4 regions of the Methylobacterium sp. 13MFTsu3.1M2 genome follow, and region 1 is predicted to be linked to each of the others. Evidence: predicted binding sites of a transcription regulator. Region 1 holds the regulator's gene; each other region holds the start of a gene.
The links. The regulator LexA, encoded in region 1, represses DNA repair genes until DNA is damaged. The targets are predictions, from matches to a motif close to TGTTCNNNNTGTGTTCNG.
Positions count from the first base shown of each region.

Region 1 (7,794 bases):
CGCCGACACGGTCTGGGGCTCCTGGGGCACCGGCATGCCGGACCAGCACGTGCGCGAGGCCGGGCTCGACCCGGAGAACCCGGCGATCCGGCAGGCGCTCGACCTCGCCCACCAGCTGATCGGCTTCCCCCGCCACCTGTCGCAGCATGTCGGCGGCTTCGTGCTGACCCGCGGCCGCCTCGACGAGACCGTGCCGGTGGGCAACGGCGCCATGGCGGACCGCACCTTCATCGAGTGGGACAAGGACGACATCGACGCGATCGGCCTGATGAAGGTCGACGTGCTGGCGCTCGGCATGCTGACCTGCCTCAAGCGCGGCCTCGATTTCTTGGAGAAGGATCACGGCACCTTCTACGAGACGCTGGCCGACCTGCCGCAGGACGATCCCGCGACCTACGCGATGCTGACGAAGGCCGATTCCGTCGGCGTGTTCCAGGTCGAGAGCCGGGCGCAGATGTCGATGCTGCCGCGCCTGAAGCCCAGGGAGTTCTACGACCTCGTGGTGCAGGTCGCGATCGTGCGCCCCGGCCCGATCCAGGGCGACATGGTCCATCCCTACCTGCGGCGACGCTCCGGGATCGACCCGGTCGAGTACCCGGCCCCGCACCCGGATCACGGCCCGGCGGACGAGCTGAAGGAGGTCCTGCAGAAGACCTACGGCGTGCCGCTGTTCCAGGAGCATGCCATGCAGATCGCCATCACGGCGGCGGGCTTCACCCCGGCCGAGGCCGACGGGCTGCGCCGGGCGATGGCGACCTTCCGCCACGTCGGGTCGATCGGCGGCTTCGCGGAGAAGTTCGTGGGCGGCATGACCCGCCGGGGCTACCCGCAAGACTTCGCCGAGCGCTGCTTCGCGCAGATCCGGGGCTTCTCGACCTACGGCTTCCCGGAGAGCCACGCGGCGAGCTTCGCGCTCCTCGTCTACGCCTCGGCCTGGATGAAGTGCCGGCACCCCGACGTCTTCCTGGCCGCGATCCTCAACGCCCAGCCGATGGGCTTCTACCAGCCGGCCCAGCTGGTGCGCGACGCCCGGGCCCACGGGGTCGAGGTGCGGGGCGTCTGCGTCAACGCCAGCGACTGGGACTGCACCCTGGAGCCGGCCGGGGATCCGGCGCTGCACGCCGTGCGGATCGGTCTGCGCGTCGTGCGCGGCCTGCCCGAGGCCGCGATGCGCCGGCTCGTGCGGCTGCGCGCCAACGGCTACGCCAGCATCGAGGGCCTGCAGGCGTCCCTCGCCCTGCCCCGCAACGCCCTGGAGCGGCTGGCCGAGGCGGACGCGTTCCGCTCGCTCGGCCTCGACCGGCGCGCCGCCCTGTGGATGGTCCGCACCCTGGAGGGGACGTCATCCCGCAAGGCCGCCAAGGCCGATGCGAGCGAGCGCCGCGCCCATCTCCTCGACGCACCCCTGCCGCTCTTCGCGTGGCACGCCGATGACGGCCTGTTCCGGCACGAGCCGGCGGTGGACCTTCAGCCCCTGGCCCCGTCCGAGGCCGTGGCCGAGGATTACGCCGCCACCGGCCTGTCGCTCCAGGGGCACCCGGTCGCGTTCTTCCGGTGGCGGCTCGCCCGGATCGGCGCGATCCCGGCCCGGGCCCATCTCGATCCGGCGCTGCCCCAGGGGGCGCGGGTCACGGTGGCGGGGCTCGTGCTGATCCGCCAGCGGCCCGGCACCGCCAAGGGCGTGGTCTTCCTGACGCTGGAGGACGAGACCGGTATCGCCAACGTGATCGTCTGGAAGACCGTGTTCGAGGCGAACCGCCGGATCGCCATGCAGGCGCGGTTCCTCGCCGTGCGCGGCCGGATCCAGCGGGCGGACGGGGTGGTCCACCTCGTGGCGGAGGGGTTTCGCGACCTCACCGCCGCCCTGCGCGACCTGCGCGAGGCCGGCATGAAGCTGCCGCCCGAGAACACGGATTTCGGCGTGCCCCCGGACCGGCGCGTGTTCCCCAGCCGGGATTTCCACTGAGGCGGGCCCTTCGAGCGGCCCTCGACCAGCCCCTCGACAGGCCCCGCGCCGCGCGTAGAGTGCGGCGATGTCGAGCTTCGCCGTCCCGCGCCTCCTCCTCGCCGCCTGCGCGGCCCTGCCCCTCCTGGCGGAGGCCGCCCGGGCCGACAGCTGCGACGACCTCACCCGCCAGATCGCCGACGCGATCGGCGGCCGGGTCGGCAAGCGCGCCGGCCCCAGCATCGACATCCGCGTGGCCGGCCCGATCAAGTTCGACGTGACCTGCCGGGCCGAGCCGATCGTGCAGGCGACCTCCGCCGAGCCGAGCCCCTCGGCGACCTTCTTCCGCGACCTGTCGGTGGCCTCCGAGATCCTCGTCGGCCAACCGGCCGCGACCGTCGAGCCGATCATCGCCACCGCCTACCGGACCGCGCTGGCGGAGCGGCGCAAGTCGTTCATCCAGCAGAACGGCTGGTCGGCCTCCTGCTACACCGACCCGGGCAGCAGCACGATGCGCACCCTGTGCTCGGTGGGGCGTATCCCGCCGGGTTAGGCGCCCTTGACCGGGCGAACCGTCAGCGGAATCCTCGATCTCCGTCGACTCGGCCCTGGCTGCCCATGACGACTCTCAAGACCCCGCCCATCCACAGGACCGATCCCCATCGGGGCTTCCGGGACTTCATCGAGACGCGCCCCGATGAGGAGAAGTGGGAGCTCATCGAGGGCCAGATCGTGATGCAGGCCCGGCCGAGCCTCATCCATCAGGTCGTGGTCGTGAATTTCCAGCGCCTGCTGAACGCGGCTCTGGAGCGGTCGGGCTCGTCGTGGATCGCCATCCACGATCCCGCCATCGACCTCAGGCCGTTCCTCACGGGACACACCTACGTCCCGGATGTCGCGGTCATCGATGCGGCGACCATCGAGCCCGACCAGAACGTGGTCGAGGGCTGTTACCTCGCCGCCGAGATCCTCTCGCCGAGCGATCACCGGAAGCTGCCCGGTACGCACCGGACGAAGATCGACGTCAAGCGCGCGGGCTACGAGGCGTTGCCGCTCTGTCAGGCCGTGCTTCTGATCGAGCAGAGGAGCTGCGCACTGTCTCTTTCCGTGCGCAGCGGTGAGACTTGGACCCGCACCCGCCTCACCGGGGATGATCGTCTGGCGCTCCCCGTCTTCGGCCTCGAGTGTGCCGTGGCCGATCTCTACGCACGCACGCCCGTGGGGCGTGCGTCGGGACCGGGTTGACCCACAAACCATCGAAGGAACCGGGCTGGCCCCCTCCTTGCCAGCGCAGCGAAGCGATCCAGGCGGCGCCACGGTCACCGAACGCGCGCTGCCCCGACGCGCTTCGCCGCGCGATGACGGGGCGGCGTGCCCCGCCGAGCGGCCGCTCAGTACTCGATCACGCCGTCGAGCGCGTAGTGCTTCACGGTCTTCCGGTTGGCGATCAGCTCGTCGACCGTCGGCTCGCCCTTGAGGGCGCGGGCGATGGCGAGCTTCGTGGCCTCGTAGTTGGTCCGGTAGAGGTCCTTCTGGTCGAGGTTGTCGTCCTCGGCGCAGCGCTGATCGAGCCAGATCATGATGATCATGCACAGCTCGTCGAGCCCGTCCTTCGGCAGGATGCCCTCGATGATGCAGTCCACGATCGCGTCGCCGGTGGCGGCCTGGACCACGCCGCCGAGGAGCTCGGCATACTCGGCCGTGTGGATCGTGACCTTGGTGGTCATCATCGTGGCCGGGCGCACGAGCTGGTTGAGGTCGCGCACCACGAACATCCGCGTGTGGCCCTGGACCTGCCCCATCATCGACGCGAAGGCCTGACCGACCGGGCCGCGCACCGAGCCGATCAGCACCTCCGGCATGGCGTCGGTGTACTGGCCCTCGGCCGCCAGCACCGTGGCCTCGCCCGTGCGGAACCAGATCTCTTGCATGTTCGAACTCCACCTGATCGGAGCCCGCGGGAGACATCATCGGCGGCCTCGCGTCAATCGCCCCGAGGCCGGCCCCATCCCGGCCGCCCCTGCCCTCGCCCGCGCCGCGGCGCGGGCGCAGCCCCGTGCCGCCCCGTATCGCCGCGATGCGGCCGCCGGCATCCGCGACGGCGCGCATCTCCACCCCTGCGCGGCCTGTGGCCTTGAGGAACGCGGACAGGCGAGGCAGGGAAGATCGGAGCGCGGCTCCGGGAGCGGTCCCGGGCCTGGCCGTTCCGGTGGGCGCGCGGCGCCGTGCCGGGCATGCGGGAGGAACACGATGGCGGAGAGCACGGACCGGGGCTCCGGCTGGAGCCTTCAGGCGAGCGCCGTGCCCGACGGGGTGCGCCTGGAACTCGCCCTCGCCGACCTCGGCGGTGCGCCGGTCACCGCCGCGATCGTGCTCGACCGGACGGAGGCCCGGGCCTTCGCCCGCGCCCTGCTGGCCGCCGCCGGCGACGCCGCGGAGCGGACCTTCCCGAAGCCGGGCGCCTGAGGACGCGCCGCCGGCCGGTCAGCGCACGCCGAGGCCCGGATTGCGGCCCGGCAGGCGGGGGACCACGGTGCCGCGCTTCTCGATCGGCGCGTCGCAGGCGTAGGCGAACTCGGTCTTCAGCGGATCGAACACGGTCTCGCCGGTGATCCGGCAATCCTCGCGCACGGTCTCGTCGAGATAGGCCCGGGCGGCGGTGCGGAAGCGCTTCACCCGGGTGGCGCCCGGCTCCGGATCGATCCGGACCTCGCTCAGGTTGCAGCCGGTATACTCGCGCAGGGCGTTGGACACGATCAGCATCCGGCGCAGCTGCCGGTTGTCGTAGACCTCGTAGGGCTCCTTGCAGCCGATCGTGACGACCTGGGGAGTGAGCGCCACGTAGTTCCGCGAGATGTAGGAGAATCCGGTGGTGCAGCCGGCGAGGCCGAGGGCGGCGAGGCCGAGGGGCAGCAGAGCTGCGGGTCGTCGCATCCTCGTCATTCCAAGAGGGTCCCAGCCCGCACCCCGGATCCGCCGCCTTCCCGGCGGGGCGCCGCGATGCATTGAAACGGCTCCGCTTGCGCCGTCAATGCGTTTCTCGACCTTCTCCCGCGGGCGCGCCCGCGGCGCGCCGAGCCGAGCGGTGCCGCTCTTGCGGAACACTTGCGGAACGTTTAACCTGTTCGTGATTTGTTTCGGAGACCGTCACGTGGCGGTCCGCCAAGCCGCGAGTCCCCCGTCGATGCTCACGCGCAAGCAGCTGGACCTCCTGCGATTCATCCAGAGCCGGATGCAGGAATGCGGTGTCCCGCCGTCGTTCGACGAGATGAAGGATGCCCTCGATCTCAAGTCGAAATCCGGCATCCACCGGCTGATCACGGCGCTCGAGGAGCGCGGCTTCCTCCGGCGCCTTCCGAATCGGGCGCGCGCCATCGAGGTGATCCGGATCCCCGAGAGCCTGACTCAGGCCGCTCCGGCGACTCAGGCCCCCGCCGAGCCGCGCCGCTTCACGCCGAGCGTGGTCGAGGGCGGTAAGTCCAAGCCGCCGCCGGCCCCGGCGAGCACGCGGATGATCGACGAGTCCGGCCGCGCCATCTCGATCCCGGTCATGGGCCGGATCGCGGCCGGTACGCCCGTCTCGGCGATCCAGAACCAGAGCCACGCCATCACCCTGTCGCCAGACTTCGTGGCCGGCGGCGAGCACTACGCCCTCGAGGTGCGCGGCGACTCGATGGTCGAGGCGGGCATCTTGGACGGCGACCTCGTGGTCATCCGCAAGCAGGAGACGGCCAATACCGGCGACATCATCGTGGCGCTGATCGACGACGAGGAGGCGACGCTCAAGCGCCTGCGCCGCCGCGGCTCGTCGATCGCCCTCGAGGCCGCCAACCCGGCCTACGAGACCCGCGTGCTCGGGCCCGACCGAGTCCGGATCCAGGGCCGCCTCGTGAGCCTCGTCCGCCGCTACTGAAGCGGCTCGGCCGGCGCGTCGCCGGGGGCGAGGTCTCCGCCCGGCGCGGCGTCGGCCTCCGGCGTCGCGGCGACCCCGTCCTCCGCGGGGCGGTCGCCCGGCTCCGCGGTGACCGGCCGCGGCGGTCCCGGTCCGCGCCCGGCGGCCGGCCGCCAGGGCACGGCGCGGCCGTCGTCCCAGGCGTAGCGCGCGGCGAAGCCGTCGCCGTCGGTCCGGAGGGCCACGGCCCCGCGGGCGGCGAGGACGCGCCGGTCGATCACCAGCGGCCCCGTGCAGGTGGGCGGCGCCGCGAGGCCCGTGATCAGCACCGCGGCGCGGGCGCAATCCTCCGGGAAGGCCCGCCGGTCCCGGACCAGGGCGACCGCCCGCCCGTCCGGCAGCCGGGCGGTGCAGCCGAGCCGGTCGCAGCGCCCGCTGCCCGACCGGACGATCAGCGCCGCGGGCCGCCGCCCGTCGCCGTCCGCCTTCAGCCACTGCTCGAGGACGAAGCCCGAAGGGCTGCCGAGGGCCGCGAGCCGCCCGTCCGGCCCTCGCACCGCGGCCCCCGCGCCCTGCCGGTCGACGTAGAGGTCGTAGCGGTCGGGTCGGGCCGCGAGGACGAGCCCGAGCAGGACCGGCGGCACGGCGAGCCAGCGCAGGCGCGAGGCCGGCAGCGTCCCCAGCAGCAGGCCGGCGGTCAGCAGGGCCAGCGCCCCGGCGCCGAAGGCCGGCAGCACCAGGACCGCCCGCTCGAACCCGGCGATCCAGTCCGAGATCGCCAGCATCCCGGCCACCGCCTGCCCCATCAGCCACCAGACCGGCCGGTCGAGGGCGAAGGGATAGGCGAGGCAGCCGATCACCGCGGCGGGCATCACCACCAGGGAGACGAGCGGCAGGGTCAGGGCGTTGCCGACGAGGCCGAAGGGCTGGACCGTCTGGAAGTGGTAGGTGGCGAAGGGGGCCGTCGCGACCTGCGCCACCAGGGTCGTGGCCAGGGTCCCGGTGATCGCCGACAGGCCGGTCCCGACGAGCCGCCCGATCCGCCCGGCCCCCGGGCGCACGAGCAGCCGCCCGTCGATCAGCCGCGCGCAGGCGATCAGCCCGGCCACGGCGCCGAAGGACATCTGGAAGCTCGGGCCGAGCAGGCCCTCCGGCTCCCGGGCGAGCGCGATCAGCGCCGCGAGGGCGAGGTTGCGCATCGACAGGGCCGGCCGGTCCACCAGGATCGCGCCCAGCATGATCAGGGTCATGATCAGCGAGCGCTCGGCCGCGATGTCCCAGCCCGAGAAGGCGCAGTAGGCGGTGACGCCGACCATGGCGAAGCCGGCCGCGATCTTCTTGATCGGCCAGAGCAGCGCGCAGAGCGGCACCGCGGCGAGGAGCGCCCGCACCAGCCAGAACACCACGCCGGCGGCCAGCACCATGTGGAGGCCCGAGATCGACACCACGTGGTAGATGCCGGCGGCGCGGAGCGCGTCGTTGGTGGCCGGCCCGATGAGGCCGCGCTTGCCCGTCACCAGGGCCGCCGCCACCGCACCCGCCTGGCCGCCGGCGGCCTCCGCGATCCGGCGCGTGAGCCCGTTGCGCGCCGCGTCGAGCGCAGCGGCGAGCCGCAGGCCCAGCGGCGGCGGCCCGGACGGTTCCCGGACGGTGACGGTGCCGATCAGCGAGCCCACCGCGCCGATCCCCTGGAAATAGGCGTCCCGGGCGAAGTCGTAGCCGCCGGGCCGGGCCGCCTCCGGGGGCGGCAGCAGCCGGGCCGTGGCGGCGACGCCGTCCCCGGGACGCGGGATCGGCGTCTTCCGGAACGAGACCCGGACCCGGGCGGGCCGCGCCTCCGGCGCGAGGCCGGCGAAGCTCTCCACCCGGATCACCAGCCGGGCGCCCACCTCGCGCTCGTCCAGGGCCTCGACCGTTCCGACGAGCGGGCCGATCGTGGTGCGGGTGAGGATCGGTG
Region 1 is NZ_FOMM01000005.1:80,986-88,779, forward strand. It holds gene BM314_RS05035 (error-prone DNA polymerase) at 1-1,966, shown strand, start outside; gene BM314_RS05040 (hypothetical protein) at 2,034-2,498, shown strand; gene BM314_RS05045 (Uma2 family endonuclease) at 2,564-3,190, shown strand; gene fae (formaldehyde-activating enzyme) at 3,337-3,876, opposite strand; gene BM314_RS05055 (hypothetical protein) at 4,196-4,411, shown strand; gene BM314_RS05060 (hypothetical protein) at 4,430-4,879, opposite strand; gene lexA (transcriptional repressor LexA) at 5,130-5,858, shown strand; gene BM314_RS05070 (ComEC/Rec2 family competence protein) at 5,852-7,794, opposite strand, start outside.

Region 2 (7,794 bases), on a different contig from region 1:
ACGGCGGGCATACGTCCCACGCGAATCTCGAACAGAATTCGTCCGTCGCGCCCAGGCTCCGTCAGGGGCAGAGGTCTGAATGAAAGTCGTCGTCGTCGAGTCGCCGGCCAAAGCCAAGACGATCAATAAGTATCTCGGCCGCGACTATGAAGTCATCGCCTCCTTCGGGCATATCCGCGACCTGCCGCCCAAGGACGGCTCGGTGGATCCCGAGCAGGACTTCCACATGGTCTGGGAGCTGGCCGACCGCGGGGCGAGCCGGGTCTCGGAGATCGCCAAGGCGGTCAAGGGCGCCGACAAGCTGATCCTCGCCACCGACCCGGATCGCGAGGGCGAGGCGATCTCCTGGCACGTGCTGGAGGCGCTCACCGCCCGCAAGGCGCTCAAGGGCATCCCGGTCGAGCGCGTGACCTTCAACGCCATCACCAAGGCGTCGGTCGAGCAGGCGATGCGCAAGCCGCGGGAGATCGACCAGGCGCTGGTCGACGCCTACCTGGCGCGCCGGGCGCTCGATTACCTCGTCGGCTTCAACCTCTCGCCGGTCCTGTGGCGCAAGCTGCCGGGCGCCCGCTCGGCCGGGCGCGTCCAGTCCGTGGCGCTCCGGCTCGTGGTCGAGCGCGAGATGGAGATCGAGCGGTTCAAGCCGCGCGAGTACTGGACGCTCATCGCGACGCTGACGACCGCCGACGGCGCGACCTTCGAGGCCCGCCTCGTCGGCGCCGACGGCAAGCGGATCCAGCGCCTCGACGTCGGCACGGGCGAGGAGGCGGCCGCCTTCAAGCGCGACCTCGAGCTCGCGACCTTCCAGGTGGCGAGCGTCGAGGCGAAGCCCGCCAAGCGCCACCCGCAGCCGCCCTTCACCACTTCGACCCTCCAGCAGGAGGCCTCCCGCAAGCTCGGGATGGCGCCGGCCCAGACCATGCGGGTCGCCCAGCGGCTCTACGAGGGCGTCGATATCGGCGGCGAGACGGTCGGCATCATCACCTACATGCGGACCGACGGCGTCGACATGGCGCCGGAGGCGATCCAGGACGCCCGCCGGGTGATCGGCAAGGAGTTCGGCGACCGCTACGTGCCGGACGTTCCGCGCAAGTACAGCGTCAAGGCCAAGAACGCCCAGGAGGCCCACGAGGCGGTGCGCCCCACCGACATGGGCCGCCTGCCCAAGACGGTGGCGCGCCACCTCGAGCCCGAGCAGGCCCGGCTCTACGAGCTGATCTGGACCCGCACCATGGCCAGCCAGATGGAATCGGCCGAACTGGAGCGGACCACCGTCGACGTCACCGCCAAGGTCGGACCGCGGACCATCGACCTGCGCGCCACCGGCCAGGTGGTGAAGTTCGACGGCTTCCTGACCCTCTACCAGGAGGGCAAGGACGACGAGGAGGACGAGGAGAGCCGCCGCCTGCCGCCCATGAAGGCCGGCGACCCGCTCGCCCGCGAGCGGATCAGCTCGACCCAGCACTTCACCGAACCGCCGCCGCGCTACTCCGAGGCGAGCCTCGTGAAGCGCATGGAGGAGCTCGGCATCGGCCGCCCGTCGACCTATGCCGCGGTTCTCCAGACCTTGCGGGATCGCGAATACGTCAAGATCGAGAAGAAGCGGCTGCAGCCGGAGGACAAGGGGCGGCTCGTCACGGGCTTCCTCGAGAGCTTCTTCCGGCGCTACGTCGAGTACGACTTCACCGCCGGCCTCGAGGAGCAGCTCGACCGGGTCTCCAACGCCGAGATCGACTGGCGGGCGGTGCTGCGCGACTTCTGGCGCGACTTCTCCGCGGCGATCGGCGAGACCAAGGAGCTGCGCGTCGCCGACGTGCTAGAGGCGCTGAACGGCCTCCTCGGCCCGCACATCTTCCCCGACAAGGGCGACGGCTCGAACCCGCGCACCTGCCCGACCTGCGGCTCGGGCCAGCTGTCGCTGAAGCTCGGCAAGTTCGGCGCGTTCATCGGCTGCTCGAACTACCCGGAGTGCAAGTACACCCGGCAGCTCTCGGCCTCGGGCGTCGACGGCGACGGGGACGGCTCCTCGGCCGAGGGCGGCCAGCCGGGCGTGCGGGTGCTGGGCGACGATCCCGCGACCGGCCTGCCGGTGACGCTGCGCGACGGCCGCTTCGGGCCGTTCCTCCAGCTCGGCGAGGCCTCCGCCGAGAAGGGCGCCGAGAAGCCGAAGCGCTCGTCGCTGCCCAAGGGGCTCAGCCCCTCGGACGTGGATCTCAACAAGGCGCTGGCCCTGCTGGCGCTGCCGCGCGAGGTGGCCCGCCACCCCGAGACCGGCGAGCCGATCCTGGCCAATCTCGGCCGGTTCGGACCCTACGTGCAGCACGGGAAGACCTACGCCAATCTCGGCAAGGACGACGACGTGCTGGAGATCGGGGCTAACCGCGCCATCGACCTGATCGTCGCCAAGGAGCAGGGCGGCGGACGCGGCCGCCCGGCCGCCGATCCGGGCCGGCCGCTCGGCAAGGACGAGGCCAGCGGCCGCGATCTCGTGGTCAAGGCCGGCAAGTACGGGCCCTACGTCACGGACGGCGAGGTCAACGCCACGCTGCCGAAGACGATGAGCGCCGAGGCGCTGACCCTCGACGAGGCGATCGCCCTGGTGAACGCCAAGCGCGCCGCGGGCGGCGGCAAGCCGGCGAAGCGCGGGGCGGTCCGGAAAGGGTCGGCGCGGGCCGCGGGCGGCGACAAGCCGGCGGCGAAGAAGACCGCCGCGAAGAAGCCTGCGGCCAAGAAGGCGGCGGCGAAGACGTCGAGCGCGGGCTGAAGCGTTCGTGGACGAGGCTGAGGCGGGCCGGCAAGCCCGCCCGTCCTTGCGAGCGGAGCGAAGCAATCCAGTGCATCGCGAGGCGTTCGAACGTGGCGCCGACTGGGTTGCTTCGCTCCGCTCGCAAGGACGCGGGTGAGGCAGCGTCGACGCTCTCTCACCGTGGGGTGCGGTCAGCGATCGGGATCAGACCAGGTAAGTGATCGTCGCCGCGACCGCAGTCGCGAAGGTCGCCAAGGTGATCGTGGTGGCATTGACCAGCGCCCGCCCGGCCGGAGCGACAGCCGCGTCATCGTCGCAGCCGAAGGCGGCGCCGGCCGCGTGCTCGAAGCGGATCAACGTGAGGCGGCGGGCCTCGATCGCGGCGTCGCTCATGGACTGCGGCTCCCTGACCACGGTCAAGATTTATCTCCGCCACCAACGTCGATCGTCCCGTTCTGTTCCGGGCGTCGCCTGTGGAAGCCGGGCATGCGGGTCACGAGAAAGCCTTAACCCATTGTTGTGCAACGTCGTGATGACGGCCCGGCGCGCGGAACCGTGTGCCGACACGGACGCGGCCCTCGCTCGCGGCGGCGCAGCATGCGATGATGCGACCGCCTCGCCGCAGGGCGAACGGCTTTGATGTTTATGGTTTGTTCCGCTATCATGCGGGGATGAAGGCGCATGCTCCACGACCCGAGACCCGTCCCAAGACCCGTCTGCGCGAAGCCGAGCCGGCCGACGCGCCGCGCGCCAGGAGGCCGCGCGTGAGCGATCCGGCGCGGGACCTGTTCGGGCCGGGCGGCAAGGGCGCGGCGGCCCGCCCGCCCGAGCCGCGGCGGCGGCTGGATTCGGCGGCCTCCGTGGCGACGCTCGCGGCCGCCGAGCCGGAGGGCGGCTACACCGCCTCCGACATCGAGGTGCTGGAGGGGCTGGAGCCCGTCCGGCGCCGGCCCGGCATGTATATCGGCGGCACCGACGAGCGGGCGCTCCACCACCTGTTCGCCGAGGTGATCGACAACTCGATGGACGAGGCGGTCGCCGGCCATGCCAGCTTCATCGAGGTGGAGCTTGAGGAGACCGGCGCCCTCGTCGTCACCGACAACGGCCGCGGCATCCCGGTCGACCCGCACCCGAAATTCCCCGGCAAGTCGGCGCTCGAGGTCATCATGACCACGCTGCACGCCGGCGGTAAGTTCGACTCGAAGGTCTACGAGACCTCGGGCGGCCTGCACGGCGTCGGCATCTCGGTGGTGAACGCACTCTCCGACCTGCTGGAGGTCGAGGTGGCGCGCAACCAGACGCTCTACCGGCAGACGTTCTCGCGCGGTCATGCCCAAGGGGCCTTGGAACTGGTCGGCCGGGTGCAGAACCGCCGCGGCACGCGCGTGCGCTTCCACCCGGACGCCCAGATCTTCGGCTCGCTGAAGTTCGACCCGCGCCGCCTGTTCAAGATGGCGCGCTCCAAGGCCTACCTGTTCGGCGGCGTCGAGATCCGCTGGCGCTGCGCCCCGGCCCTCCTCGAGGGGCTGGAGGACGTTCCGCCCGAGGCGGTGCACCGCTTCCCCGACGGGCTGCGCGACTACCTCGCCCGCGACATCGACGGGAAGGAACTCGTCACCGACGCCATGTTCTCCGGCAAGATCACCAAGCCGGGCTCGCACGGGTCGCTCGAATGGGCGGTGGCCTGGATGGTCGCCGAGGACGGGATCTCGCACTCCTACTGCAACACGATCCCGACGCCCGAGGGCGGCACCCACGAGGCCGGCCTGCGCGTCGCGCTGCTGCGCGGCCTGCGCGAGCACGCCGAGCGGGTGAACCAAGCCAAGCGCATGACGGCGGTGACCACCGACGACGTCATGGCGACCTGCGCGTCGATGCTCTCGGTGTTCATCCGCGAGCCGGAATTTCAGGGCCAGACCAAGGACAAGCTCGCCACCGTGGAGGCCCAGCGCATCGTCGAGACGGCGGTGCGCGACGCCTTCGACCACTGGCTCGCCGCCTCCCCGGCCCAGGCCAACAAGGTCCTCGACTGGGTGATCGACCGGGCCGAGGAGCGCCTGCGCCGCCGCCAGGAGAAGGAGGTCGCCCGCAAGAGCGCGACCCGCAAGCTGCGCCTGCCCGGCAAGCTCGCCGACTGCTCGGCGGCCGGCACCGCGGGCTCGGAGATCTTCATCGTCGAGGGCGACTCGGCCGGCGGCTCGGCCAAGCAGGCCCGGGACCGGGCGACCCAGGCGATCCTGCCGCTGCGCGGTAAGATCCTGAACGTCGCCTCGGCCTCGCGCGACAAGCTCGGCGCCAACCAGCTGATCTCCGATCTCACCCTGGCGCTCGGCTGCGGCACCGGTTCGGCCTTCCGCGAGGCGGACCTGCGCTACGAGAAGGTGATCATCATGACGGACGCCGACGTCGACGGCGCCCACATCGCCTCGCTGCTGATCACCTTCTTCTACCGCCAGATGCCGAGGCTGATCGACCGCGGCCACCTCTACCTCGCGATCCCGCCGCTCTATCGGCTGCAGCAGGGCTCGAAGGTGGCCTATGCCCGGGACGACGCGGATCGGGAGCGGATCGTCAAGACCGTGTTCAAGGGCGGCAAGGTCGAGATCGGGCGGTTCAAGGGCCTCGGCGAGATGATGCCGGCCCAGCTCAAGGAGACCACCATGGATCCGAGGAAGCGCACATTGCTGCGCGTCGCGGTCCTGGACGAGGCCCGGGAATCGACCGGCGACACGGTCGAGCGCCTGATGGGCAACAAGCCCGAGGCGCGCTTCGCCTTCATCAGCGAGCGCGCGGCCTTCGCCGAGGGCGCCGACCTCGACATCTGACGCCGGAGCGCCGGCGCGGCCTCGCCGCGTCGGTCGATGGCGCCCGCGCCGTCATTGCGAGCGGAGCGAAGCAACCCAGCAGCGCCACGTCCACCGAAGTCGCGCTGCCCTGGATCGCTTCGCTGCGCTCGCAAAGACGGGTTTCGGTCGCGCCTTATCGGGGCGGCGCGATCACCTTGGCCGGGTCGAAGGGCTGGGCCGCCGCCACCGTGTCCTTGCCCATGTTGAGGACCGCCGAGAATCGGTCGCCGCCGGGACGCAGCACGAGGGCGCCCGGCTCGACCGCGATGAGCTTGCTGCCGAGGCCGAGGAAGCCGCCGACGTCGATCACGACGGCCTTGAGCGTCCCGCCGTCGGCGATGAGCAGATCCTCGATCTTGCCGACGCTGTCGCCGGCGGCGTTGCGCACCGTCACGCCGATCATCTTCGTGGTCAGGAAGGTGACGGGCTTGAGCCCCTGACGCTTGGCGGCGTCCTCGGCGCTCGCCGCCTCCGTCAGCCGCCCGCCCCCCTTGCCGTCCGTCGAGGTTCCCGGTCCCGTGGCCGGCAGGATCGTGTCCTTGCCGATCACGCTGGCGTCCTGCGCGGAGGCCGGCGCGTTCGCGAGGCCGAGGGCCGCGAGCGACAGGAGAAGGATTCGGCTTCGCATGGCTGATCGCTCCGCGCGCCCGGTCCCTGCGTGGAAGGCCCTGTCCGGGTCACTGAGGGGCGCCGCGGTCTCAATCGCGGGCGGCCCGCGCGGTTCCGGCCCTCCCTGTCGCACCCGCCGAGGTCGGTTCGCGGTCCCGAAACGCGAAAGGGCCCGGCCTTGCGGCCAGGCCCTTCGGGAGCGCGGAGCCGGCAGAGCCGGCTCCGGCATCCGGTCTCAGTACGAGCCGAACTTGTAGTTCAGGCCGGCGCGGACGACGGCGAACTCGGTCTTGGCGGCGGCGCCGTTGAGGTAGGCGATGCCGTTCGGGGGCAGGAGGTTGCCGTAGAACACGCCGCCGGCCGAGTTCTTCTGGCGGTCGAGGCTGACGTAGAGGCCTTCGACCTTCAGCGTCACGGCGTTCGAGCGGAAGAAGTTCAGGAACGAGTCGGTGGGCAGGGCGTACTCGACGCCGCCGCCGGCGGCCCAGCCGGTGCGGAAGCTGTCGCGGAAGCGGTTGCCGGCGAAGTTCTGGTCGTCCTGGCCCGAGCCGTAGGCGAAGCCGCCGGTGCCGTACACGAGGGTGCGGTCGAAGGCGTAGCCGAGGCGGCCGCGCACGGTGCCGAAGTAGTCGAGGCCGTTGCCGCTGGTGGCGACGAAGGCGCGCGGGGCGGCGAACGCGATGCCCGGGGCGCCGCCGAAGGCGTAGTTCTGGGTGCCGTTGGCGCGACGGGCGAAGTCGACGTACTGGGCGTCGGCCTCGAAGCCGATCACGACGCCGGAGCCCGGGGTGAACTGGTAGTTGTAGCCGATCTGGGCGCCGCCCGAGAAGCCGTCGTTGTTGCTGCGGTTGTTGACGCTGACGACGCCGGCGGTGCCGGGGGAGTTGATCAGCGAGCCGCCGGGCAGGGCGTAGTTGGTGGTGTTGCGGCTGTTGGCGTCGAAGCCGTAGCCGGCGTTCACACCGAAGTAGAAGCCGGTCCAGGTGAACACCGGCACCGGCGTGAACACCGGCGGCGGCGCGGCGCGGCGCGGAAGGTCGGCGGCGGACGCCGCGGCGGTCATGCCGGCGAGGACGGTGGATGCGAGGAGAAGCTTCTTCATGGTGGTGTTCGGTCCTGGGGTTAGCTTGAGCCGGCAGCCTTCTAGGCGCTCTCGGATGGCGGGTCTGTCGCTTTCCTGCAACAAGCCTCTTCAGGCTAGGGACATCCCGTCAACGAAAGATGAAGACTAGCCGGCCCTGCCCGACAGCAGACGGCCCACTCGCACGCTCGAGGAGGGCGAGGAGAGCTGCAGAGACCGTGAAGACTAGCTGCCTTGCGCGCCGCGCATATTGGCGGCAGCCGGCGCGGGGCCGGCGACATCGCTCGTGGTCTCTGCAGGAGCCGTCGGCGGCGAACGTTTTATTCCGGCACAACTTCGACGAGAATGATTCTCGCGCGTAAGCGATCGATTAACCCTGTTGCCCGATGGTCCGTCGCTCGCAGGCCCGTCCCCGGGCCCCTGTCGCGCCCCAAACCGAATCCGGTCCCCCGCCGGCGGAGACCGCTGTCCATGCAGAGCCCCGACGGACGGAGCCGGACGACTTTCGGCAA
Region 2 is NZ_FOMM01000029.1:56,618-64,411, reverse strand. It holds gene topA (type I DNA topoisomerase) at 80-2,764, shown strand; gene BM314_RS25005 (hypothetical protein) at 2,951-3,139, opposite strand; gene parE (DNA topoisomerase IV subunit B) at 3,511-5,571, shown strand; gene BM314_RS24995 (PRC-barrel domain-containing protein) at 5,726-6,220, opposite strand; gene BM314_RS24990 (outer membrane protein) at 6,437-7,303, opposite strand; gene BM314_RS24985 (hypothetical protein) at 7,754-7,794, shown strand, end outside.
Region 2: a site for LexA is predicted at 3,387-3,404, ahead of parE (DNA topoisomerase IV subunit B). Genes of this name have one in related genera too.

Region 3 (7,794 bases), on a different contig from region 1:
GGTGATGCACGTGAAGGTGCCGAGCGGGATCTCGACGTCCACGTCCTTGAGATTGTTGCCCCGCGCGCCGAACAGGCCGAGCTTGCCCTTCCGGCCCTTGCGGCGGGCGGTCGGGGTGCGCACCGCCATCGCGCCCGTGAGATACTTGGCGGTGAGCGAGGCGGGGTTCGCCAGCACCTCCGCGGGGGTGCCCTGCGCGATGATCTCGCCGCCGTGGATGCCGGCGCCCGGGCCGACATCGACCACGTAATCGGCCTGCAGGATCGCGTCCTCGTCGTGCTCGACCACGATCACCGAGTTGCCGAGGTCGCGCAGGCGCTTGAGCGTGCCGAGCAGCCGCTCGTTGTCGCGCTGGTGCAGGCCGATCGAGGGCTCGTCCAGCACGTAGAGCACGCCGGTCAGGCCGGAGCCGATCTGCGAGGCGAGGCGGATGCGCTGGCTCTCGCCGCCCGAGAGCGAGCCGGAGCCGCGGGCGAGCGTCAGGTATTCCAGGCCGACATCCACCAGGAAGCTCAGCCGGTCGCGGATCTCTTTCAGGATCCGGACCGCGATCTCGTTCTGCTTCGCGGTCAGCTTCCCAGGCAGGTCCGAGAACCAGCGATGCGCCTCGGAGACCGAGAGGGCGGTCACGTCGGCGATGTCCGCCATGGCGACCTTCACGGCCAGAGCCTCGGGCTTCAGCCGCTTGCCGCCGCAGGCGGCGCAGGGCGTCTCGCTCATGAAGCGCCCGATCTCCTCGCGCACGGCGTCCGAGTCGCTCTCCTTGTAGCGGCGCTCCAGGTTCGGGATCACGCCCTCGAAGGGCTTGTTGACCGTGTACTTGCGCAAGCCGTCGTCGTAGGCGAAGCGCACCGCCTGCTTGCCCGAGCCGTAGAGCACGATGGCGCGGGCCGTCTCCGACAGGCTCTGCCAGGGGACGCCCGTCTTGAAGCCGAAATGCTCGGCGAGCGCCTCGAGCGTCTGGCCGTAATAGGGCGAGGTCGACTTCGCCCAGGGGCCGACCGCGCCGCGCTTCAGGCTCAAGCCAGGGTCGGAGATCACCAGCTCGGGGTCGATCCGCATCTCGTGGCCGATGCCGCTGCAGGTCGGGCAGGCGCCGAACGGGTTGTTGAACGAGAACAGCCGCGGCTCGATCTCCGCGATGGTGAAGCCCGAGACCGGGCAGGCGAAGCGCGACGAGAAGGTGACGGTCCGCGGCGCCTCGCCCTCGGGGGCGTCGGCGAACACGATCTCGGCGACGCCGTCGGCGAGTTCCAGCGCGGTCTCGAAGGATTCGGCGAGCCGCGAGCCGATATCGGCCCGGACCACGATCCGGTCCACCACCACGTCGATGTCGTGCTTGAACTTCTTGTCGAGCTTGGGCACGTCGTCGATGGCGTAGTATTCGCCGTTGACGCGCAGCCGCTGAAAACCCTTCTTCTGGTATTCTGCGATTTCCTTGCGGTACTCGCCTTTCCGCCCGCGGACCACGGGCGCGAGCAGGTAGAGCCGGGTCTTCTCCGGCAGTTCCAGCACCCGGTCGACCATCTGCTGGACGGTCTGGCTCTCGATCGGCAGGCCGGTGGCCGGCGAGTAGGGGATGCCGACCCGCGCCCAGAGCAGGCGCATGTAGTCGTAGATCTCGGTCACCGTCCCCACGGTCGAGCGGGGGTTCTTCGAGGTGGTCTTCTGCTCGATCGAGATCGCCGGCGACAGCCCGTCGATCTGGTCGACGTCGGGCTTGGACATCATCTCCAGGAACTGGCGGGCGTAGGCCGAGAGCGACTCGACGTAGCGGCGCTGCCCCTCCGCGTAGATCGTGTCGAAGGCGAGCGACGACTTGCCCGAGCCCGAGAGCCCGGTGAAGACCACGAGCTTGTCCCGCGGGATGGTCAGGTCGACGTTCTTGAGATTGTGCTCCCGGGCGCCGCGGATCGCGATGACCCGCCGGTCCTCGACGGGGGCCGGCGCGGCGTCGAACAGGGCCTCCAGCTTGGCGTCGATGGCGGCTTCGGTCCGGGCCGCGGGCGCTTCGCCCTTCGCGCGGACCGGTTTGGGCAGGGCTGCCTTCGTTGAGCCTGCCTTCGTCGAGGCTGCCTTGAGGGGCGTCTTGGGAGCGGCTTTGGCGGCGCCGGCGCGGCTTGCGACACGACTTCCAGCTTGGGCTTTGGCCATGAGGGCGGCGGTCTTTCGAGGCGTCGACGCGGTCAGAGTCGGATTTCGCGCGCGGGCCAGCCGCCGCACTGGCCTCATGTCGAGCCCGAGGGGGCTCACGGCAAGATGCGGCCGGCGGGACGCAGGCCCGTCATGCGCCGCCCTTGCTAGAACGAAACGCGTACGTCGGCAACCGCTCGGTGAACGCGCCGCCGTCTCCGCGGGCGCAGCGCGGCGGCCCCGATGGCGCCACACGGACGAGGCGCGCGCCGGGCTCCCTCCGCTGCGCGGGACGACGCGGTGCAGCCGACGGCCGCGATCAGAGTCCGGCGGCCCCAGGTTCGCCGTACCTTGATTCGCCAAATTTCGGGATCCGCCAAACCTCGGGTTTCGCCAAACCTTGGCCCACCTTCGGTGTTGCACCGCGGGGGCTGAGATCCACGTCGCCGAATCCCGCCCTCAGATCCACATCCCGACCCGTATCGATGCCAGCGCTCGACCTGACCGCTCCGGTCGCCATCCCCGGGGCCGACGACCGGACCGCGGCCCGGCAGAGGCTGTCCACCCGGCTGTTGTTCCTGATCGTCGGCCTCGCCAACGCCACCTGGGCGCCCCTGGTGCCGCTGGTGAAGGACCGCGCCGGCCTCGACGCGGCGGGGCTCGGCCTGCTGCTCCTCACCTTCGGCGTCGGCTCGATCCTGGCGATGCCGAGCGCCGGGGCCGCGGCCGCGCGGCTCGGCTTCCGGCCGGTCCTGCTCGCCGGCACGCTCGCGATCGGCCTCGCCCTGCCGGTGCTGGCCGTGGGCTCCGGGCTCGTGCCGCTCACCGGGGCGCTGCTGCTGTTCGGGGCCGGGATGGGGGCGGTGGACTGCGTCATGAACCTGCAGGCCGTCGCGGTGGAGCGCGCCGCCGGGCGCCCGATGATGTCGGGCTTCCACGGCCTCTACAGCCTCGGCTGCATCCTGGGGGCGCTGCTGGCCAGCGTCCTGATGGGCACCGGCCTGGGCGCCGGCTGGAGCGTGCTGATCCTGGTCGCCGGCATCGTGGCCCTGTTCGCGGCCGCCTGGCCGGGCATCCTTCCGGCCGGCGGGACAGGGGGAAGCGGCGGGCCCGCCTTCGCGCTGCCCCGCGGCCCGGTGCTGGTGCTGGGCCTGCTCTGCTTCGTGGTGTTCCTGACCGAGGGCTCGGCCCTCGACTGGAGCGCGGTGTTCCTGATCCAGCAGCGCGGGCTCGATCCGGCCTGGGCGGCGCTCGGCTACGCTTCCTTCTCGGTCACCATGACGGCCGGCCGGCTCGGCGGGGATGCGATCGTGGCCCGCCTCGGCCGGCGGCCCGTGGTGATCCTCGGCGGCCTGCTGGCGGCGGCCGGCCTCGCGCTCTCGGTCGTCATCCCGGCCTGGGAGGCGGCGCTCGCCGGCTACGCCCTGGTCGGGGCGGGCTGCGCCAACATCGTCCCGGTCCTGTTCACGGCGGCGGGGCGCCAGACCGCGATGCCCGCGCGCGTGGCGGTGCCGGCGGTGACGACGCTGGGCTATGCCGGGGTGCTGGCGGGGCCCGCGCTGATCGGCTTCGCCGCGCAGGCGCTCGGCCTGCCCGCGTCCCTGCTGATCGTGGCGGCGCTGCTCCTCGGCGTGGCGGCGGCCGGCCGGTCCCTGCGGGTGTGACCCCTCACGCCTCGGCGTTGCGCGCCATGAAGGTGGCGGGCGTCCCGTCCTCCGGGTTCACGAAGACGATGTCGGTCGGCGCCCGCCGGGGCGTGTCGATCGACAGGAACACCACCGGGTCCCCGGGCTCGAGCGCCGGCATCGCGTGGACCGTGCCCTTCTCGAAGAACAGGAGCTGGCCCGGGCCGAACGCCGTCTCGGCGGCCGGATCGCCCAGCCAGACCCGGCCCCGGCCCGAGAGGCAGTAGAGGTACTCGTCGCAGGTGGCGTGATAGTGCGGCGGGGTCGGCCGGTAGATCCGGAACACCCGGGCGCTCGCCGCCTCCCGGTCGGTCAGGTAGGTGTCGACCAAGAGGGTCTCGGCGCTGTCGGGCAGACCCGCCGCCAGCGCCGTCACGTCGAAGAGGCCGGTCCCCGCCGCGTCCGCCATCACGTCCTCCTCAATCGGAAAACCCTTCGAGCACGATCTTCCCCCTGGCGCGCCCGCTCTCGACCAGCGCGTGGGCGCGCCGCAGGTTCGCGGCGTCGATCCGCCCGTAATGCTCCCCCAGGGTGGTGCGCAGGCGCCCGGAATCAACGAGGCGGGATATCTCGTCGAGGAGCGCCCCCTGGGCGGCGATGTCGGCGGTGGCGAACATCGAGCGGGTGAACATGAACTCCCAGTGGAGCGACAGGCTCTTGCGCTTGAGGAGCCCGACGTCGAGGCGCTCCGGATCGTCGATCAGGGCGAGGCGGCCCTGCGGGGCGATCAGCTCCACGATCGCGGCGAGGTGGGCGTCGGTGCTGGTCGTGGAGAAGACGAGGCCCGGCGCGCCGATCCCCAGGGCCGCCACCTCCGCCGCCAGGGATCTGGAATGGTCGACCACGTGGTGGGCGCCGAGGTCCCGGCACCAGGCCGCCGTCTCAGGCCGCGACGCGGTGGCGATCACGGTGAGGTCGGTGAGTTCCCGGGCGAGCTGGATCGCCACCGAGCCGACGCCCCCCGCGCCGCCGACGATCAGGATCGCCGGGGCCGCGCCCGGCACCGGCTTGTCCCCGTCGAGCCGGTCGAACAGGGTCTCCCAGGCGGTGATCGCGGTGAGCGGCAGGGCGGCGGCCTGCGCCCAGTCGAGGCTCTCCGGCTTGTGCCCGACGATGCGGGCATCGACGCAATGGTATTCGGCGTTCGTCCCCGGCCGGGTGAGGTCGCCCGCGTAGAACACCGCGTCGCCCGCGGCGAAACCCTGGACCTCCGCGCCGGCGGCGACGACGGTGCCGGCCGCGTCCCAGCCGAGCACCTTGGTGCCGCCTTCCTCCGGCTCGGCCCGCCGCCGGACCTTGGTGTCGACCGGGTTCACCGAGACCGCCTCGACCTTCACCAGCAGGTCGCGCGGGCCGGGCTCGGGCTGGGGCAGGTCGAGGTCGACCAGGGCCTCGGGATCGGTGATCGGCAGGGACTTGCGGTAGCCGACGGCGCGCATGGTGATCTCCTCGGAGTGTCGCCGCAGGAGATGCCGCCCGCCTTCACGGGCCGCAAGTACGCACATAAAACGCCACTAGTGCCGGAAATGATACCGTCGGAGACAGCCCATGCCCCGCACCCGCCGCCACACGGGCGCCTGCAGCCCCGGCTGCGCCGTCGAGGCGACGCTCCGGCTCATCGACGGCAAGTGGAAGGGCGTGATCCTCTACCACCTGCTGGAGGGGACCCTGCGCTTCAACGAGATCCGGCGGCGCCTCGCCAGCGTGACCCAGCGCATGCTCACCAACCAGCTGCGCGAAATGGAATCCGACGGCCTGATCACCCGGACGGTCTACGCTGAGGTTCCTCCGAAGGTGGAATACAGCCTGACCGAGCGGGGGCGGTCCCTCGATCCGGTCATCCGCGCGCTGAAGACCTGGGGTGATCTGCACGCGGAATTGGCAGATACGACTCAAAACGCCGCCTGATTGGGCAAACCGGTGCCGAATATGGGCGCGACCACATAACCGGATCTTTATGACTTGGCCGGAAGGTGGCGCATCTCCCGCCGGACGGTTCCAGAACTTCCGATGCCGATCCTCGCCTCGCTCCGCGCCCGCATCCTGGCGGTGGCGCTCGCCCCGTGCCTCGCCTTCGCGGGGGCGGCGGGCCTCGCCGTGTCGGACCAGTGGGCGCGCCGCGCCGAGATGGGCCGGGTGGAGGGCCTGGTCGGCCTCGCCTCCCGGATCAGCGCCTTCGTGCACGAGGCCCAGCGGGAGCGCGGCGCCTCGAGCCTGTTCCTGGGCGCGAAGGGCGCGCAGTTCGGCCCGGAACTGGCGGCCCAGCGCGTGCGCACCGACGCGGCTCTCGCCGGGCTTCCCGAGGCCATGAAGGCCGCGACGGGCTTCGGGCCGGTCTTCCAGGCGCGCGGTGAGGGCTTCGCGCGGGCGCTCACCGGGCTGGCCGCGCAGCGCCGGGCGGTCGACGCCCTGACGGCGGCCCCGCCGCAGGCCGTGGCCTACTACACGGGCCTGATCGGGGAGGGGCTCGGCCTGGTGCGGGCCATGGGCGGCGCGATCGACGAGGCCGGCCTCGCCGCCCGGGCGAACGCCTACGCGGCCTTCCTGGCGCTGAAGGAGGCCGCCGGCCAGGAGCGGGCCGCCGCCTCGGCAGTCTTCGCCTCCGGCACCCTCGACCTCGCGGCCGCCCGCCGCCTCGCGACCCTCGCGGCCGACCAGGCGACCTATGCCGGCCTGTTCCGGGCCGGCGCCGAAGCGGGGCAGGCGAGCCTGCTCGACGCCGCGGAGGCGACCGAGCCGTCCCGCGCGGTCGCCCGCCTGCGCGCGGGCGTGCAGGAGACGATGCCGGGGACGCCCCCGGCCTTCCGCGACGCGCCGGGGTGGTTCCGCCTCGCCACGCAGCGGATCGACGCCCTCAAGGGCGTGGAGGATCGGCTCACCGCCGACCTGGTGGCGGCCGCGGGGGCGGCGCACGCCCGCGCCGAGCGGATGCTGGCCCTCTGGGCCGCCGGCGGGCTCGCCCTGTTCGCCCTCTCGGCCGGCCTCGCGGTCTGGCTCGGCACGGCCATCGCCCGGCCGCTCTCCCGGATGGCCGGGGTGCTGACCGCGATCGGCCGGGACGCGGGCACGGCCGACCTGACCATCCCGACCGGCGGGCCGCGCGAGGTCCGGGCGATCGCCGCGGCCGCCCTGGCGTTCCGCGACAGCGTCGCCGAGCGCCGGGCGGCCCGGGCCGCGCAGGAGCGGCTCGCCGCCGAGACCGCGGCGGCCCAGCGCGCGGCCGCCCTCGGCCTCGCCGACAGCTTCGAGCGCCAGGTCGGCGGGATCGTCGAGGCCGTCTCGGCGGCGGCGGCCCAGCTGGAGGCCTCCGCGCACGGGATGGCGCGGGCCGCCCAGGACACGACCGATCTGAGTCGGGCGGTGGCGGTGTCGGCCGATTCGGCCGCCCGCTCGGCCGACACGGTGGCGGCGGCCACCGAGGAGCTCACCGCCTCGGTCCGGGAGATCGGCGTGCAGGTCGGGTCCTCGGCGGACCTCGCGGCGAACGCCACGCGGAGCGCCGACGGCATGGCCGGGGAAGTCCACCGCCTCGCCCAGGCGGCCGGCAGCATCGGGGAGATCGTCGCGATCATCTCGCAGATCGCCGGCCAGACCAACCTGCTGGCGCTCAACGCCACCATCGAGGCGGCCCGCGCCGGGGAGGCCGGCCGCGGCTTCGCGGTGGTGGCCGCCGAGGTCAAGACGCTCGCGGAGCAGACCGCCAGGGCCACCGAGGAGATCGCCGGCAAGGTCGCGGAGATCACCGGATCGACCGAGGCCTCGGTCCGGTCGATCGGCGGCATCACGGCGGTGATCCGCGACCTCGCGCGGATCGGCGCCGAGATCGCCGCCATGGTCGAGCAGCAGGGCGCGGCCACCGCGGAGATCGCCCGGACCACCGCGCAGACCTCGCAGGACACACGCGGCGTCTCGGGCCACATGGCGGGTGTCGGCGCGGCGGCCGGCACGGCGAGCCAGGGCTCCGCCCAGGTGCTGC
Region 3 is NZ_FOMM01000033.1:9,175-16,968, forward strand. It holds gene uvrA (excinuclease ABC subunit UvrA) at 1-2,154, opposite strand, end outside; gene BM314_RS26225 (MFS transporter) at 2,619-3,797, shown strand; gene BM314_RS26230 (cupin domain-containing protein) at 3,802-4,227, opposite strand; gene BM314_RS26235 (zinc-binding alcohol dehydrogenase family protein) at 4,238-5,257, opposite strand; gene BM314_RS26240 (winged helix-turn-helix transcriptional regulator) at 5,367-5,726, shown strand; gene BM314_RS26245 (methyl-accepting chemotaxis protein) at 5,829-7,794, shown strand, end outside.
Region 3: a site for LexA is predicted at 2,302-2,319, ahead of uvrA (excinuclease ABC subunit UvrA). Genes of this name have one in related genera too.

Region 4 (7,794 bases), on a different contig from region 1:
GGGATCAGTCGCCGGCCTCCTTACACGGCCTGGGTTGCCGAATACCACATCGCCGGCCGCGACCCCCGGTCACGAGTGCGACGTCGCGCACCGGACGGGCGGCGCGCGGAGCTCGGTCACGCCGGCGGGGCGCCAGGCTGGCGCAGCGGGTGCGCCTCCGCGACCGCCGGCAGGGCGAGGCAGGCCTCGGCGATTCGCGCGACCGTCGGGTAGGCCGCCGTGTCGATGCCGAAGATGTCCGTCCCGACCCAGAGGCTGACGAGGCAGAGGTCGGCATGGCTCACCGAATCGCCCTGGCAGAACCGGCCCGTCCCCGGCTCGGTGGCGAGGCGCGTCTCCAGGGTCCGGAGGCCGGTCTCGAAGGCGTTGCGCAGGAAATCCAGCATGCGCTCCCGGGGCAGGCCGTAATGCTCCATCAGGAAGGTGCGCACCCGGGGCACGTAGAGCGGGTGGGTGTCGCACGCGACCACCTGCGCCAGCGAGCGGGCCCGGGCCCGGGCCCGGGGCTCCTCGGGCAGGAGGCGGACGCCGCCGCGCGTCTCCTCCAGGTAGTCGAGGATCGCCAGCGACTGGGTGAGCGGCGGCCCGTCGCCGTCGAACAGCGCCGGCACCGCGCCCTGCGGGTTGATCTTCCGGAACGCCGGCTCGTGCTGGTCGCCCGCGTCGAGGTCGATGAAGGTCTCCTCGTAGGCGATGCCCTTCAGCTTCAGGGCGATCCGCACCCGGAAGGCCGCGGCCGAGCGCCAGTTGCCGTACATGTGCATGGGTCAGCGGTCTCCGACGGGGTCGAGCGAGCACAGCCGACTTCGCGGCGGGCCGCAAGGGGGCTGCGCGCGCGGCGGCCCGGGGGCGACAAGCGGTCCCGCCGGGCCCATATCGGTCTCCCGCCCCGGAGAGCCCGCACGATGGCCGATCAGACCGACGCCCGCCGCTTCATCCCCCTGAACATCGCGGTCCTGACCGTCTCCGACACGCGCCGCCCGGAGGACGACCGGTCGGGCGACACCCTGACCCAGCGCCTCACCGCGGCGGGGCACGCTCTGGCGGCCCGCGCGATCGTCCCGGACGAGGTCCCGGCGATCCGCGCGCGGGTGGAGGCGTGGCTGCGCGACCCCGGCGTCGACGTGGTGATCACCACCGGCGGGACCGGCTTCACCGGCCGCGACGTCACCCCCGAGGCGCTGGAGCCGCTGTTCGAGAAGCGCATGGACGGCTTCTCGGCCGTGTTCCACCGGATCTCGTACGACAAGATCGGCACCTCGACCCTGCAATCCCGCGCCACCGCGGGGGTCGCGCGGGCGACCTACGTGTTCGTGCTGCCGGGCTCGCCCGGCGCCTGCCGCGACGCCTGGGACGGGATCCTGGCCCAGCAGCTCGACTACCGGCACCGGCCCTGCAATTTCGTGGAGATCATGCCGCGCCTCGACGAGCACCTGCGGCGCGGCGCGAGCCTCACGGTGTGAGGCCGCGCGCTACGCGAGGTTCCCCTCCTTGCGGCGCAGGACCGAGTGCTTGCGGCCGTAGAAGAAGTACACGACGAGGCCGAGCGCCATCCAGATCACCAGCCGGAGCCACGTGTCGAGGGGCAGGCCGATCATCAGGAGCAGGCAGGACAGGATGCCGAGGATCGGCACGACCGGCACGGCGGGCGCCCGGAACGGCCGCTTCATGGTGCGCTCGGCCCGCCGGAGGTAGAGCACCGAGCCGCAGACGAGGATGAAGGCGGCCAGCGTGCCGATGCTCACCATCTCGCCGAGGATGTGGATCGGCACCAGGGCCGCCACCACGGCGACCGCGGCGCCGATCATCGCCTGGCTGCGATACGGCGTCTGGTAGGTCGGGTGGACGTGGGAGAACATCTTCGGCAGCAGGCCGTCCTGCGCCATGGTGAAGAAGATCCGGCTCTGGCCGTAGAGCAGGACGAGGATCACCGTCGTCAGCCCGGTCAGCGCCCCGAGCTTGATCAGGAACGCGAACCAGCCGATGCCGATCACGTCGACGCCCTTGGCGATCGGGTCCGGGACGTTCAGGTCCTTGTAGGGCACGAGCCCAGTCAGCACGGCGGCGACCAGCACGTACAGGATCGTGCAGACCGCGAGCGAGCCCAGGATGCCGATGGGCATGTCCTTCTGGGGTTTGCGCGCCTCCTGGGCGGCGGTCGAGACCGCGTCGAAGCCGATGAAGGCGAAGAACACCACGCCCGCGCCGCGCAGGACGCCGCTGTAGCCGAAATGGCCGAAGGTCCCGTCGTTGTCCGGGATGAGCGGGCTCCAGTTCGCGGCGTTCACGTGGCCCCAGCCCAGGGCGATGAAGGCGACCACGACGGTGAGCTTCACCGCGACCATGATGTTGTTGAAGAGCGCCGATTCCTTCGTGCCCCGCATCAGCAGGATCGTGATCAGCGCTACGATCAGGACCGCCGGCAGGTTCAGCAGCGCGGTCCCGCCGCCCTCGATCGGCGTGCCCGGCGCGTTGGCGAACTGCGCCGGGATCACGATGCCGACGCTCTTCAGGATGCTCGTCACGTAGCCCGACCAGCCGACCGCCACGGTGGCGGCGCCCATGGCGTATTCGAGGATCAGGTCCCAGCCGATCAGCCACGCGAAGAACTCGCCGAGCGTCGCGTAGGTGTAGGTGTAGCTCGATCCGGCGACCGGGATCAGCGCGGCCATCTCGGAGTAGCAGAGGCCGACGAAGGCGCAGGCGATGCCGCCGAGCACGAAGGACAGCATGATCCCCGGCCCGGCATACTGGGCCGCGGCGGTGCCGGTCAGGACGAAGATGCCGGCGCCGATGATCGCCCCGATGCCCATCGCGGTGATCGAGAGGGCGCCCAGCGACTTCGAGAGCTGCTGCTCGCCCTCGCCGCTCTCGACGATGTCCTCGACCGACTTGCGCCCCATCAGGCCCGACGAATCCATTGCACCATCCTTCCAGATCGGGGTGGCTCAGCGCGCGTCATCATGTCCGGAGACGGCGACGATCCTGCCGCGCTTTCAGAGTTGTAGAGGCGGATCGACCGACAACAACGTGAGCGGGCGCAAGATTCTTCCGAGCAAGATTCTCCCGAGCAAGATCTTTCCGGTCAGGCGCGCTCGATCCGCGCGATCAGTGGTCTGACCTTGAGGCGACCCGTGAACGCGCCCTCGGCACGCAGGGCCTCGCGCCGGACGACGTCGCCGGCCCGGGCCTGCCGGGCGCCGACGACGGTCTCCGCCCGTCTGACGAGCCGGCCGAGCCAGTGCCCGGCCGGGCGGTGCAGGCGGCCGAGCGCCGTCTCCGGCCGCGCGGTCCCGACGAAGCGGTCGAGGGTGCGGATCCAGCCCTCGGCCGGGACGTCGCCGGCCTCAAGGCACAGGATCCAGTCCCGCCGGGCCGCGGCGGCGCCCGCCGCGTAGGGATTGCCGCCCCGGTGCAGCACGAGGGTCGCGCCCGTGGCCTCCGCGACGGCCGCCACGGCCTCGCTCTCGCGGCCCGCGACGATCACCGCGTCGCCGACGAGGCCGCCGGCCACGCCGGAGACGAGCACGCTGAGCGTGTCGGCCAGGCGATCGATCGCGTCCGGATCGGCCGGTTCGGCCAGATAGGTCACGGCGGAGAGCATGAGCGCGCGCATAGACGATTCTGCGGCGCCGTAAACTGCCCCGCGGCCCGCGCGGCGACGCGCCGTCGCCCGGACGGTCTGCAGAGCCGCATTTGCCTGAAAAAAAGGCGCCCTTCGCCGTCGTGTTCGCTCTATGTTCTTGTATGGATCCGCGAGGGAGGCGAGTCGTCATGGGGGACACGCGCGATGGGACCGCATCCGGGGCCGCGCCGCGACTCAGGCCGAGCGTCGCGGAACCGGCCGCCCGGCGCGGGCGCGGCGCGACGGCCAACCCGACGGGCCGGTACGAATCCGCCCGGCGCGAGGCGTTCCACGACGAGACCTGGACGGCGGACGCTCCGGCACCCCTGCGCACGCAGGTCACGCCGGAGCGGTCCGCCCGGATCATCGCGCACAACAGCTCGCCCGACATCCCGTTCGACCGGTCGATCAACCCGTACCGGGGCTGCGAGCACGGCTGCATCTACTGCTACGCGCGCCCGACCCATGCCTGGCTCGGCCTGTCGCCGGGGCTCGACTTCGAGTCGCGGATCTTCACCAAGCCGGACGCCGCCCGCCTCCTCGCCCGCGAGATCGCCGCGCCGGGCTACCGGCCCGACACGATCGCCCTCGGCACCGCCACGGATCCCTACCAGCCGGTCGAGCGGGAGCACCGGCTCACCCGCGCAGTTCTGGAGGTGCTGCGGGAGGCCCGCCACCCCGTCAGCATCACCACCAAGTCGGACCTCGTGCTGCGCGACCTCGACCTCCTGGCCGAGATGGCGGCGGAGAACCTCGTGCTGGCGGCGATCTCGCTGCCGACGCTGGATCCGGACCTCGCCCGCCGCCTCGACCCGCGGGCGCCGCGGCCGGGCAAGCGGCTCGCGGCGATGCGGGGCCTGAGCGCGGCGGGCGTGCCCGTCATGGTCAACGTCTCGCCGATCATCCCCGGCCTGACGGACCACGAGATCGAATCGATCCTGGCCGAAGCGCGCGCGCATGGAGCGAGCCGGATCGGCCACGCGCTGCTGCGCCTCCCGGGCGAAGTCGCGGACCTCGTGGCGGACTGGTTCACCGAGCACTATCCCGAACGCAGGGCGCGGGCCTTCGCACTCCTGCGGGAAGCCCGGGGCGGGCGCGAGAACGACCCGCGCTTCGGCCACCGCTTCCGCGGGGAGGGCGCCTACGCGGCGATGATCGGCCAGCGGGTCCGGCTCGCCGGCACGCGTCTCGGTTTCGCCTTCGGGCGCATCGCGCTGAATCGCGACGCCTTCCGGAAGCCCGGCGCGCAGCTGGCGCTGTTCTGACACGCGACCGACGCGGCGGCGCGCGCGAGGCAGCGGACCTGTCCCACAGTACGGTTCAGCGAAAATTCCAGTCATTTTGGCCGGAAGCGGCGTAGAAATATAGTTTCAAAGATAGAAAACGACTCAAATTTTGCTTCAAAAGTGGATTTTTAGATTTCTAACGTGTGAGGAAAATCGCAGAACGTAAGATTGACATCTGTGTCATTGTGGTTCAAATGCCTGAGATCGCGAGGTTTACTGCGAGATTTTGACCAAGTTTGATTGAGTTATCGAATTTCAGTTCTATATTGAGGGTCGTTCTGTGCGTAAGAGCGCGATTTTGTCCGGCGTCCGTGTCCGCAGATCCCGCCAGTGGACGCTGTGCGCCGTGATCCGGTCGCGGGCGAGCCGCGCGCCGCGGCCCGGCTCGGTTCTGCCGGTCGCGACTGCCGGCCTTCCTTGAGACGGTAGCGTGTCGGGGTTTCGACCTCCGATGCCGACCGGGCGAACTCCCGGTCCGATGACCGGACCGGGATCGCCGGTGAGCCCCCGGACTCGCCGCGCCCTCGCCGCGCCCTTCGAGCGAACCGGGCCGGCGCCGCGTCGGGGTGCCTGTCGCGTCGCTCAGCCTTTCCGTCGACCGAGGCCGACCGGCCGCCCTGCTCGAACCGGGCAGCCCGGGGGCGGGCCGCACGCCTCGACGCACCGCGAAGAGAGATCCCGACCCTCATGCTGCGTCTTCCGCGTCCGTCCATCGGCACGATCCTGTGCGCGATCCTGTTCTCACTCAGCGCCATGCTCCTGGCCGCGGGCGCCCGGACGGCGCTGGAGGCCGGGGTGCAGGAGCGGGAGAGCCGCCGCGTCGTCGCGCTCACGGAAGGCAGCCGTATCCTCCTCGAGATCCTGCTCGCCGTGCGCCTCGAGCGGGGGCGGACCCTGCAGGCGCTGATCGCCGCGGGCAGGATCCCGCCCGCCGACGCGGCCCTGATCGCCCGACAGCGCGCGACCCGGATCGACCGGCTGGAGGCGCTCCTGAGGCTGGTGCGCGCGATCGACACCGCCGCGGTGGCGAAGACGGTCGATCCGCTTCGACGGGCGCACGAGGCCGTCACCGGCCTGACGTCGCGGATCGACGCGGCCCTCGCGGTCCCGGTCGCGGAGCGCGAGGCCGCGACCGCGGAGGTCGCCGCGACCGCCTTCCGGGATCTGCTCGACGCCCTCACGGCGACCAGCGGGGCCGTCGACGTCACGATCCCGCGCCGGGACGCGGCGCTGGCCCGCGCCCTGGACATCAAGCGCGCCGCCTGGATCACGCGGGTCGCGATCGGCGGCAACGTGGCGCGGGCCGAGACGGCCGTGACGCGGGGCACGGGCTGGTCCGAGGAGGAGCGCCTCGCGGAGGCCGAGGAGCGCGGCCGCGTCGCGGCGAGCTGGGCGAATCTCGTCGATCACATGGACGACACGCTGCCGCGGGCGGTCCAGGACGCCTTCGTGAGGGCGGGCAGCAGCAACTTCGAGGGCGAGGTCGCGGCGCGGCGGCAGGCCTTGCGGGCGGCCCTGAGCCGGGGCCAGCCGCCGGGCGTCGCGATCCAGGACCTGCGCGACCGCAACACGCGGGAGGTCAACACCATCGCCGACCTCGCCGAGGCGGCGCTGAACGCGATGGTCGCCCGCGCGCAGGCACTCTTCGCTGAGGCGGGGGCGACGCTCCTGCACACCGGCCTGTTCCTGGCCGCATCGGTGCTGCTCGCCGGTGCCGGCGCCGTCGTCGTCGTCCGCCGCGTGCTCGGGCCGCTCCGGGCCATGATCCAGGCGATGCGGGCGCTCGCCTCCGGCGACGTCGCCGTGGAGATCCCGGCCCGCGGGCGGCGGGACGAGATCGGCGCGATGGCGGCGGCCGTGGAGGTCTTCCGGGACAACCTCGTCCGCACCCGCGCCCTGGAGGCAGAGGCGGACGAGGCGGCGCGCGCCGCGGAGGCGCAGCGCCGGACCATGACGCACACGATGGCGCAGACCTTCGAGGCGGCGGTGGCCGGCATCGTCGGGCAGGTCTCCGCCGCCGCGGCCGAACTGCAGACCACGGCCTGGGAGATGACCACCACAGCCCAGGAGACGGCCAGCCAGTCCGATACCGTGGCCGCGGCCGCCGAGGAGGCGTCCGCCGGCGTCAGGACGGTGGCCGCCGCGGTGGAGGAACTCGGCACCTCCGTCCAGGAGATCGGGCGGCAGGTCCAGGGCTCGTCCGAGCTGGCCCGGAGCGCGGTCGGCGAGGCCGACCAGACGGCCGCCCTGGTGGCGGCGCTGAACGCGTCCGTCGCCCGGGTCGACGCCGTCGTCGAGCTGATCGCCCGCATCGCCGCGCAGACGAACCTGCTGGCGCTCAACGCCACGATCGAGGCGGCGCGGGCCGGCGAGGCCGGGCGCGGCTTCGCGGTCGTCGCAACCGAGGTCAAGGAACTGGCCGCCCAGACCGGTCGGGCCACCGACGAGGTCGGCCGGCAGATCGGCGAGATCCGGACCGTGACCGGTCAGGCGGTGCGGGCGATCGGGACGATCACCGGCCGGATCGGGGAGATCGACGCCGTGGCCGCCGCCATCGCGGCCGCGGTGGAGCAGCAGGGGGCGGCGACGCAGGAGATCGTCCGCAACGTCGCCCAGGCCAATGCCGGCACGCAGGAGGTCACCGGCAACATCGCCGGCGTGGCGCAGGCGGCCGACCGGACCGGTCGCGCGGCCGACCACGTGCTGACGGCCGCCACCGCGCTCACGCGTCAGTCGGAGGAGCTCGCCGCGGAGGTCGAGCGCTTCCTCACCGGCGTCCGGGCCGCGTGACCCGTCGCCCGGCTCAGTCGAAGCCGCGGGTGAAGCTGAGCCGGTGGTGGGGGCTGCGCCCGAGCTGCGACAGGCCGGCGCGGTGGACGGCCG
Region 4 is NZ_FOMM01000003.1:95,985-103,778, forward strand. It holds gene maiA (maleylacetoacetate isomerase) at 117-764, opposite strand; gene moaB (molybdenum cofactor biosynthesis protein B) at 906-1,463, shown strand; gene BM314_RS02545 (amino acid permease) at 1,473-2,921, opposite strand; gene BM314_RS02550 (hypothetical protein) at 3,086-3,616, opposite strand; gene BM314_RS02555 (PA0069 family radical SAM protein) at 3,775-4,890, shown strand; gene BM314_RS02560 (methyl-accepting chemotaxis protein) at 5,599-7,701, shown strand; gene BM314_RS02565 (ribonuclease HII) at 7,715-7,794, opposite strand, start outside.
Region 4: a site for LexA is predicted at 3,728-3,745, ahead of BM314_RS02555 (PA0069 family radical SAM protein). Genes of this name have one in related genera too.